Linked DNA regions of Allobranchiibius huperziae. The protein of the gene in region 2 interacts with the protein of the main gene of each other region in a pairwise test. Links are inferred from orthologs where the notes say so. Each region holds a gene or a part of one and is shown on either strand. Other genes may lie near its edges.

Region 1 (4,453 bases), 2.5 Mb from region 2 along the record:
CACGGGCACCGGTGGCGCGTTGCTGATCGTGAAGTCCTACACCGGCGACCGGTTGAACTTCGGGCTGGCCGCGGAGTTGGCGCGCTCCGAGGGCTACGACGTGCGGATGGTCGTCGTCGGTGACGATGTGGCGCTCGCCGACGACGACGAGAACGCCGGACGTCGCGGCCTGGCCGGCACGGTGCTGGTGCACAAGACCGCGGGGGCGCTCGCGGAACGCGGCGGTTCGCTGGACGACGTCACCGCGCTCGCCCGGGCCGTCGCCACCGGCGTCGGCACGATGGGTCTGGGGCTCACGCCGTGTGTCGTGCCGGGTTCGGACGAGCCCGGTGCCGACATCGCCGAGGACGGCGTCGAGCTCGGCCTCGGCATCCACGGCGAACCGGGCGTCACCTCCGTCGACATGGCGCCGGCGGACGATCTGGCCGGGCGCCTGGTGGACGGCGTCGTGCAGGACCGCGGATTCGAGTCCGGCGCCCACGTCGTCGCACTCATCAACTCCACGGGTGGCACCCCGCCGATGGAGTTGGCGATCGTGGCACGTGCTGCAGTGAAACTCCTGCAGCAGAAAGGCATTCGCGTCGACCGGCTCTATCAGGGTCTGGTGATGACCAGCCTGGAGATGGCCGGATGCTCGGTCTCGCTGCTCGCGACCGATGTGCACCCCGACCTGCTCACACTCCTCGACGCGCCTACGGCATCGATCGGCTGGCCCAGTCGTGGTGCCTCCGACGTGCCTGGCCTGGTGCAGGTGGAGGTGCCCGCGGCTGCCTGGAGTCCGCAGGAGGAGGAAGGCGTCGACGACAGGATCTGCGCCGGCGGCATCGAGCGCGCCTGCAACGCACTCCTCGCGGCCGAGGAGGAGCTGACACTGATGGACAAGGTGGTCGGCGACGGTGACCTCGGGACCGCCCTGGCCCGCGGCGCCCGCTCGTGGCTGGGAGAGCCGCAGACCGGTGACGCACGTCATCAGCTGCGCGCGCTCGCAGCCGTCGTACGCCGCGAGGTCGGTGGCACCTCCGGCCCGTTGTACGCGGCCGGCTTGTTGAGGGCGGCCGAAGCCGTTGGGGCAGATGGTGATTGGGCAGCTGCCCTGCAGGCGGCCAGCGAGGGCGTGCAGGAGTTGGGTGGCGCGAAGGCGGGCGACCGCACGATGGTCGATGCGCTCGCGCCCGCTGCGACCGAGGCCACTGCGGGGCTGGGCGCCGCCCAGGCGGCTGCACGGCGGGGCGCCGACGCGACGACGTCCCAGGTGGCGCGTCGCGGGCGCTCCAGCTACCTGGGCGACCGGGTCAAAGGCCACCCGGACCCTGGCGCGGTCGCCGTCACGGTCTGGCTGGACGCGCTGTCGGACTGACCCGGGCTCGCCTCCCGCACCGTGGGAAGCGTCCGGATGGTGGACCTGGGCTGGCTCGCTGCCCCCAGCACATCTAACTTCGCGTTATGCATTCGATAACTCAGCGTCGCATCGAGGTTCCCTCGACCGCTGGCCTCTCGGTGGGACGGGGTGTGTCCGGGCGTGCTCACAGCGCCCGCGGCATGTGTACCGCCGGGGATCAGCCGCGCGCCGAGTGTTGTCGCCGCGGCTGATCCCTCGCCGACCCGACCGTCTGCATACCCCTCGAAGGACTCCCACATGACCACTCTCACCGCCGCCCCGCTCACCTCCACCCCGCGGTCCGGCGTCCACACACCGGACCAACTGCTCGACATCGCCCACCTCTTCGCGCACGACTGGCGCCTGAACGCACTGGCCTCGATCAGCCGGGACCACGCCGAACGGCACTGGATCGAGCTGGCATCGATCCCCGCCGTGCAGGTCTGGGCGATCGCCTGGCCCTCGGGCACCGGCACCGGATGGCACGACCACGGCATCGCCTCGGGAGCCTTCGTCGTCGTCTCCGGCGCACTCGTCGAGCAGGCCTGGCACGACGGCGTCCGCCGCACCGACCTGACCGACGGCCAGGGCAAGGGCTTCGGCGCGGATCACGTCCACGACGTCCAGAACCTCGGATCGGAGCTGGCTGTCTCGGTGCACGCCTACTCCCCGACGCTGACGGACATGACGCGGTACGAGCTGCAGGGCGATCGTCTGCACCGTCTCGGCGTCGACACCGCCGGCGACGCCTGGTGAATCGGTTCCGGCCGCGTGACGGCACGGGCGCGGCGTGACATGGTGATGACATGTCTTCGGATTCGGCTGCCGCTCTTGCTGGTTCGCTCCTGACCGACGCGTTCGGACGGGTCCACGAGCTCCTCCCGGGCATCGTGCACGACCTCAGTACGGCGGAGCTGACCTGGCGCCCCGACCGCGACGCGAACTCGGTGGGGTGGTTGGTCTGGCACCTGACGCGGGTGCAGGACGACCACATCGCCGGCCTTACCGGCGATGACCAGGTCTGGACGGCGGACGGCTGGGTGAGTCGCTTCGCCCTACCGTACGACGACGACACACTCGGCTATGGCCAGTCCAGCGCCGAGGTCGGCGAGTTCGCGGTCGACGACCCTGCCCTGCTGACCGGCTATCACGAGGCGACCCACCGGGCGACGATCGCTGCGCTGCGGGGCTTCTCGGCCGCCGACTACGACCGTGTGGTCGATGAGCACTGGGACCCGCCGGTCACCCTCGGCGCCCGGGTCGTGTCCGTGCTGAACGACATCACCCAGCACGCGGGCCAGGCCGCGTACGTGCGCGGGCTGCTCGAGCGGCGTACCTGACCGCCGCGCTCGACGGACGGTGTGGAACCGGTCAGGCGTCCGTGCGGGTCGCCTCGGCCGCGCCCTTCTCGGTGCTGGAGTCGGTGCTGGCCAGGTTGCCGCCCAGGTCCTCCAGGTGCGCGCGGACGAACCACTGGAACTTCTCCAGCTCCGCGGTCTGACCGATGAGCATGTCCTCGGTGATCGGGTCGATCTCGCCGGCTGCTGCGATCGCCTTGCGGTTGTCCTCGACGACGCCGTTGTAGACCAGGTCGAGCGCGCCGAGGTGTGCGAGGACGGTGTCCCGGCCGATCGAGTAGTCCTTCCAGGTGCGGTCCCGCTCGATCGCACCGGGCGTCCCGGAGGGCGAGCCGCCCATGGTGGCGATGCGCTCGGCCACGGCGTCGGCGTACCCACGCACCAGATCGACCTGCGGGTCGATCATCTCGTGCACCGCGATGAAGTACGGCCCGATGACGTTCCAGTGCACGTGCTTCAGCGTGAGGTGCAGGTCGTTGTAGGCGCTGAGCCGCTTCTGCAGGGTCTTGATGAGCTGCTCGGCGTCCTTGGTGGACACTCCGGGGACGGTGTAGCGCACGGCCATGGTGACTCCTCTGCCTGAGTCCGTCCGGATGTTGCGGCAGCTAGCGGCAAAGCACCGGATTGACTGAAATGGGACGTGGTTCGCGGATTGCCTTCGACGTTACACCGCAGGGGCCGCCACGTCGGCAGCTCGCCCGGCTGCCGGTCAGTCGGTGATGCGGTCGACGACCGAGCGCAGCAGGCCCTTCTTGTGCGTCGTCCCGTCGTCGTCCATCTCGACCCTGCCACCGGCCCAGTCCGGGTCGTTCGGCCACGGTCCGACGGGGTCCAGCTCGGCCGGGTCGGCGTCGTCCGCCGGGTCGGCAAGGGCCCGGTCGAAGGCTGCCTCGACCCCCACCAGTTCGTACCCCTCCGGCAGCAGATCGCGGCGGAAGTCGGTCTCGGAGCAGACCATGTCCTCGTGCAGGCTCTCCACCAGGGACTCCACCGTCGAACCGGGGACGTCCGCGAACTGACCGGCGAGCTTGCCGACCAGCGCGGTCGGCAGCAGCGGGATCTCGATCTGGGGGCGGGTGAGGCCGGCGACCTTGGTGAAGAGTGCGAGCAGGTCGGAGTAGGGCATCCGCTCGGAGCCACCGATGTCGTATGACCGCGATTGGCCGTCGTGGTCGACGCAGCCCGCCAGCGCCTTCACGGCGTCGACGATGGCGATCGGCTGCACCTGCGACTTCATCCAGGTGGGGACGGTGTGCACCGGGAGTCGCTCGGACAGTTGGCGCACGATCTCGAACGACGTGGAGCCGCTGCCCAGGAGGATCGCGGCACGCAACGCGTACGTCGGGATGCCGGAGCCGGTCAGGATGTCCTCGACCTCCAGGCGCGAGCTGATGTGGTCCGACAGTTCGTCGTGGTCCACGGGAGGGACGATGCCGGACAGGTAGACGATGCGACTGACGCCGGCGTCGCGCGCACCGTCGGCGAACGTCTGCGCGGCGTCGCGGTCCTTCTGCATGAAGTCGTCGCCGCCGAGACCGTGGATCAGGTAGTACGCCGTGTGCACCCCGGCGAGACCGGCGAGCACCTGCTCCTTGTCCGACACGTCGAGCTGCACTGCGTCGATCCGGTCCGACCACCAGAAACCGTCGGCCTTGTCGACGTCGTAGAAGCCGCCGGCCACGGAGTGTCCACGGCGCAGCAGCTCCGGGATGAGCCG
Region 2 (5,501 bases):
GTCAGTTCGTAGCGGTGCCGACCGGCGTCGTCCTGGGTGATCGTGAGGGTGCCCGCGATGCCGACCAGATCGTCCAGGCCCGTGCCGGGGACGATCTCGATCTGCTGGCGCAGGTCGCCGGCATCCATGATCCCGAAGTGCTGCAGCGCGAATCCGCCCTGCAGGCCGCCCAGGCGCGCGCGCACCATCTCGATCACGACGTACCCGGCGCACCCGGTCGCCGGGTCGCCCGCACCGAGCATCTGACCGCGCGAGGTGCCCGCCAGGTCGCCTGCGAAGGTCTTCTCGAACGTCCACCGGCCGACGCCCGGGGTGTCGTCGCCCTCCCCCGGCGTCATCGTGATCTCGAAGGATCCGCTCGCCGTCCGGTGTGATGCATCTCCCACCCGGGCAGCGTAGGCCCGCCCGGAGCTCAGAGCGAAGCGCGCAGGCGCTTCAGCCGGGCGAGCACCGAGGCCTTGCCGAGGATCTCCATCGACTCGAAGAGCGGCGGGGAGATGCGCTGGCCGGAGATCGCCGTACGCAGCGGCCCGAAGGCGAGCTTCGGCTTGACCCCCAGCCCCTCGACGATGGCCGCCCGCAGAGCCGCCTCGATGCGGTCGTGGGTCCACTCGACGCCGCTGCCGTCGGGCAGGCCCACCGAGCCGCTGATCGGCTCCAGCGCGGCGACGGCAGCGTCCAGGACCTCGGCCGCACCCTCCTTGAGCTGGGCGCGGGCGTCGTCCGCGATCGGCAGGTCGTCGTCGGCAACGTAGAACGGCGCCACGAGCGGGGTGGCGTCCTTCAGCAGCACGATGCGGGTCTGCACCAGCTCGGCCACGCGCTGCAGCCGGCCGAGCTCGGGCAGCGTCGGGCTGCCGGAAAGCACCCCGTCGCGCTGCAGGAAGGGCAGCAGCCGAGCGGCGAAGTCGTCGGTGCCCAGCTCACGCAGGTAGTGGCCGTTCAGCCAGTTCAGCTTCTCCAGGTTGAAGACCGAACCCGCCTTGTTGATCTTCGACCACGCGAAACCGTCGGAGAACTCCTGGAAGCTGAAGACCTCGCGCTCGGTGCCGTCGGCCTCCAGGATCGGCGGGTAGCCCAGCAGCGCAAGGAAGTTGACCAGAGCCTCGGGCAGGTAGCCCTCGTCGCGGAACCATGTGAGCTTCGCCCACGGGCTCTTGCGCTTGGAGATCTTGGCCTTCTTCTCATCGCGCAGCAGCGGCATGTGAGCGAACGCCGGCGGCGTGAGCCCGAGCCACGTGTAGAGCAGCAGGTGCTTGGGGGTGCTGGAGATCCACTCCTGGCCGCGGACGACGTGGCTGATGCCCATCTCGTGGTCGTCGACCACGACGGCGAGGTGGTAGGTCGGGAAACCGTCGGCCTTGACGATCACCTGGTCGTCCGGACGCGGCGCACTCGTGTGCCCCATCACCAGGTCGTCCCAGGAAAGTTGGACGTCGTCCGGGATGAACATCCGCACGACGGGAGTCTCGGTGAAGCCGGGCAGCTGCGCGCGCTCCTCGCGGGTCTTGCCGTGGCACATCCGGTCGTAGCCGGTGGGCTGCTTGGTCTTCTGCTGCATCTCCCGCATGGCGGTCAGCCGCTCCGGCGAGCACCAGCACAGGTAGGCGTGCCCGTCGGCCAGCAGCTGCTCGGCGTACGGGCGGTAGGTCTCCAGGCGCTCGGACTGCCGGTAGGGCGCGTACGGGCCGCCGATGTCCGGCCCCTCGTCCCAGGTGAGACCGAGCCAGTGCAGGGTGTCGTAGAGCTGCTGCTCGCTGTCCTCCTGGAAGCGCGCGCGGTCGGTGTCCTCGACCCGCAGGATGAACTTCCCGCCCTGCTGACGGGCGAAGGCGAGGTCGAACATCGCCATGTACGCCGTGCCGACGTGCGGATCCCCGGTCGGTGAGGGCGCGACGCGCAGCCGGACGGGGGACGAGGGGGTAGTGGCAGTCATGGTGGCCACCGATCCTAGTAGCGCCGCACGCGGTGGTCCTCAGCCCGTGAGCGTGAGCGCCAGCGACTCCTGCATCCAGGTGAGGAAGTCGTAGTAGGCCGCGAGCAGTTGCCGCTCGCCGTCGTTGCCGGTGCCGTGTCGTCCGAGGTCGAGCCCCTCCTGCAGCCGCTCGGCGTCCTCGTCCGTCCGCAGGTCGAGCCGCTCCCCCAGCATCAGCCGCACGTCGCCCACGGCGATCATCAGGGCCTGCGCCTGACGCTGGTCCAGCTCGACCCGCGAGCCGCCCTCGAAGGAGAGGGCGTGAATCGCGGTCGACAGGTTGGCGGCCTTGGCGCGGCGGATGTCGTGCTCGGCGAGCGCCCGGAAGTCCTGTGCCAGGGCGTCGTCGTCCCGACTCGCCTGCGGCAGCAGCCGGCGCAGCGCCGGGTCGCGGGCGTCGACCTCGCGCGCCGACGCGGGCTCACGGCCCAGGCTGTCGAGCAGGTCGCGGATGGGGTCGCCGGTGGCCGGTTCCTCGTCCAGGGCGATCAGCTCGCGCACCTGCGAGAGCAACGACACGATGACCTCGCGCTCCTCCTGATCGAACTTGCCGACGTACCGGGCGCCCTTGCGGCGGAAGGCCTCTGCCATCTACTCGTCCTTCTGCAGAGTCGCCCACAGGCCGTAGGTGTGCATCGCCTCGGTGTCGGACTCCATCTGCTCGCGGGGGCCGGTGGACACCACGGCCCGGCCCTCCTCGTGCACGGCGATCATCAGCTGGTTCGCCTTCGCCTCGGAATACCCGAAGTGCGTCCGGAAGACCCAGGAGACGTAGGACATCAGGTTGACCGGGTCGTTCCAGACGATGGTCACCCAGGGCCGGTCGAGCCCGGCCCGCAGATCCGCCTCGAGGTCCGGATCGACGTCCGGCAGGGCGTGCTCGGGAGGGGCCACGGACATGGCCCCAGGGTAGGCGCAGGCGAAGTTCCACTCCGAACCACCGACGGCGGCACACCCCTAGACTCGGCGACTGTGACCGGATCGACCGCACTGCTGACCGACCACTACGAGCTGACGATGGTGCAGGCGGCCCTCGCGAGCGGCGCCGCGCACCGGCGCAGCGTCTTCGAGGTCTTCGCGCGCCGGTTGCCCGACGGGCGCAGGTACGGCGTGGTCGCCGGGACGGGCCGCCTGCTCGACGCCCTCGCCGACTTCCGCTTCGGCGAGGAGCAGATCGAGTCGCTGCGCGAACGTCGGGTCGTGGACGAGCCGACCCTGGACTGGCTGGCCGGCTACCGGTTCTCCGGCACCATCACCGGCTACGCCGAGGGCGAGATCCAGTTCCCCGGATCGCCGGTGCTGGTGGTCGAGGCGAGCTTCGCCGAGGGAGTGATCCTGGAGACGATTGCGCTCTCGATCCTCAACCACGACAGTGCGATCGCGGCTGCGGCGTCTCGGATGACCGGTGCCGCGGGTGAGCGGCCGTGCATCGAGATGGGCTCACGGCGCACCCACGAGGAGGCGGCCGTGGCCGCCGCGCGGGCGGCGTACATCGCGGGCTTCTCCACCACCTCCAACCTGGCGGCAGGGCAGCGGTACGGCGTGCCGACGGCAGGGACGGCCGCGCACGCGTTCACCCTGCTGCACGACACCGAACGGGCGGCCTTCGACGCGCAGGTCGCGAGCCTGGGCTCCGACACCACGCTGCTGGTCGACACCTACGACATCCCCGAGGGCGTGCGGAACGCCGTGGCCGCGGCCGGGACCGGTCTCGGCGCGGTCCGCATCGACTCCGGCGACCTGGTCGTCGGCGCGCACGCGGTGCGGGAGCAGCTGGACGCGCTGGGGGCGCGAGACACCCGGATCGTGGTGACCTCCGATCTGGACGAGTTCGCGATCGCCACCCTGCGGGCCGCTCCGGTCGACATGTACGGCGTCGGCACCAGCCTGGTCACCGGCTCGGGAGCGCCCACGGCCGGCATGGTCTACAAACTGGTCGCGCACGAGGACGAGCACGGCGAGCTGATCGGAGTGGCGAAGAAGTCCAAGGACAAGGCGTCGGTCGCCGGGCGCAAGTACGCCATGCGCCGGATGTCACCGGACGGGGTGGCGCAGGCCGAGGTCATCGGGCTGGGCGAACGGCCGAGCAACGACGGCGACGACCGTCCGCTGATGGTCGATCTGGTCGTGGACGGCGAGCGGGTCTACAAGGACGACCTGGACACCGCGAGAGACCGGCACGCGGCCTCCCGTGCACAGCTGCCGCCGGCGGCCACCCAGCTGTCCCGCGGAGAGCCCGTCATCCCCACGATCTACGAGGACCACGCATGAGCGTCCCGGCTGACCCGGAGACGCGGCGCGCCCTCATCGTCGTCGACGTGCAGAACGACTTCTGCGAGGGAGGCTCCCTGGCGGTGGCCGGCGGTGGAGCCGTGGCCGCCCGCATCGCCGCGTGGATCGCGGCTCACGCGGACGGCTACGCGGCCGTCGTCGCCACCGCCGACTGGCACATCGACCCCGGTGCGCACTGGTCGAGCGACCCTGACTTCAGCGCATCCTGGCCGGTCCACTGCGAGGTCGGCACCGGCGGCGCCGACTTCCACCCGGCCTTCCAGGCTGCGCTGGGATCGGTCGATGCAACGTTCCGCAAGGGCGAACACCGTGCTGCGTACAGCGGATTCGAGGGTGTCGACGACACCGGAACGCCTCTGGCGGACTGGCTGCGGCAGCGCGACATCACCGCCGTCGACGTGTGCGGCCTGGCGACGGACTACTGCGTGCGGGCCACGGCGCTCGACGCCGCCCGGGAGGGCCTGCATACGACGGTGCTGCGCGATCTCGCGGCCGGCGTCGCCACCGAGAGCACCAGCGCGGCGTACGACGAGTTCGCAGCGGCGGGCATCCGGACCGCGGCGACCCGCTGAATCAGCGCACGATCGTCAGGGAGCAGGCGGCGTGGCCGAGCAGGTCCCGGGAGACCCGACCGAGCCGCAGCCCCTCGAAGCCCCCCGAACCGCGGGCACCCACCACGACCAGGTCACTGGAGCGGGAGCTCATCGTGAGGACCTTGCTCGGGTTGGCCCGGTCCACCTGCACCTGCACCTTCACGTCGGCGTGCGCCCGTCGCTGCGGCTCGATCCACTCCTGCACCCGGTCCTCGACCTGGCGGGAGTACGCGGCCCAGTCCGCCTTGCGCAGATGCGGGTCGTCGGCGTCCTGGGGCTGCCAGGCGTGCACCGCGAGGACCTCTGCGCCCGTGCGACCGGCCTCGTCCACCGCCCAGGCCAGAGCTCTGCGTGCGTCCTCGGAGGGGTCCAGCCCGACGGTGATCCGGCCGAACGGGTCGTCCGGCGCCCCGCGCACGATCGTCACCGGCACCGATGCGTGGCTCGCGACCTGCGTGGCGGTCTGCCCCACCGAGGCCAGCCCGAGTTGGGAATCGCCGTGCGCACCGAGGACGACCAGATCCGCCGCGAGGCTCGCACGGACGAGGGCCTTGGCCGGGTAGTCGTCGGACTGGGCCGTCGTCAGCGCCACCGTGTCGTGCGCCGCGTGGACGTGTGCCGCCAGCCGCGCCAGCAGGCGC

Evidence for each region.
Region 1: the proteins of clpS (region 2) and HNR15_RS17030 interact in binary tests that used the Escherichia coli proteins (3 or more experiments, as listed by UniProt). The link is inferred for Allobranchiibius huperziae from one-to-one orthologs.

The regions. Positions count from the first base shown.
Region 1 is NZ_JACCFW010000001.1:3,562,593-3,567,045, forward strand. Bases 1,526-4,376 are described here. They hold HNR15_RS17030 (Dps family protein), read right to left. Parts: upstream 3,302-4,376; coding sequence 2,750-3,301; downstream 1,526-2,749. Other genes in these bases: HNR15_RS17020 (cysteine dioxygenase), read left to right, coding at 1,637-2,134; HNR15_RS17025 (mycothiol transferase), read left to right, coding at 2,185-2,718; HNR15_RS17035 (NAD(P)H-binding protein), read right to left, coding at 3,446-4,376. Outside these bases: HNR15_RS17015 (dihydroxyacetone kinase family protein), read left to right, coding at 1-1,357; more of HNR15_RS17035, read right to left, coding at 4,377-4,453.
Region 2 is NZ_JACCFW010000001.1:1,052,817-1,058,317, reverse strand. The notes cover bases 1,222-3,901. They hold clpS (ATP-dependent Clp protease adapter ClpS), read right to left. Parts: upstream 2,876-3,901; coding sequence 2,567-2,875; downstream 1,222-2,566. Other genes in these bases: HNR15_RS04990 (nicotinate phosphoribosyltransferase), read left to right, coding at 2,948-3,901; HNR15_RS04995 (DUF2017 domain-containing protein), read right to left, coding at 1,976-2,566; gltX (glutamate--tRNA ligase), read right to left, coding at 1,222-1,936. Also shown: HNR15_RS05005 (DUF3224 domain-containing protein), read right to left, coding at 1-386; more of gltX, read right to left, coding at 413-1,221; more of HNR15_RS04990, read left to right, coding at 3,902-4,246; HNR15_RS04985 (isochorismatase family protein), read left to right, coding at 4,243-4,839; HNR15_RS18580 (universal stress protein), read right to left, coding at 4,841-5,501. UniProt on the Escherichia coli protein: Involved in the modulation of the specificity of the ClpAP-mediated ATP-dependent protein degradation.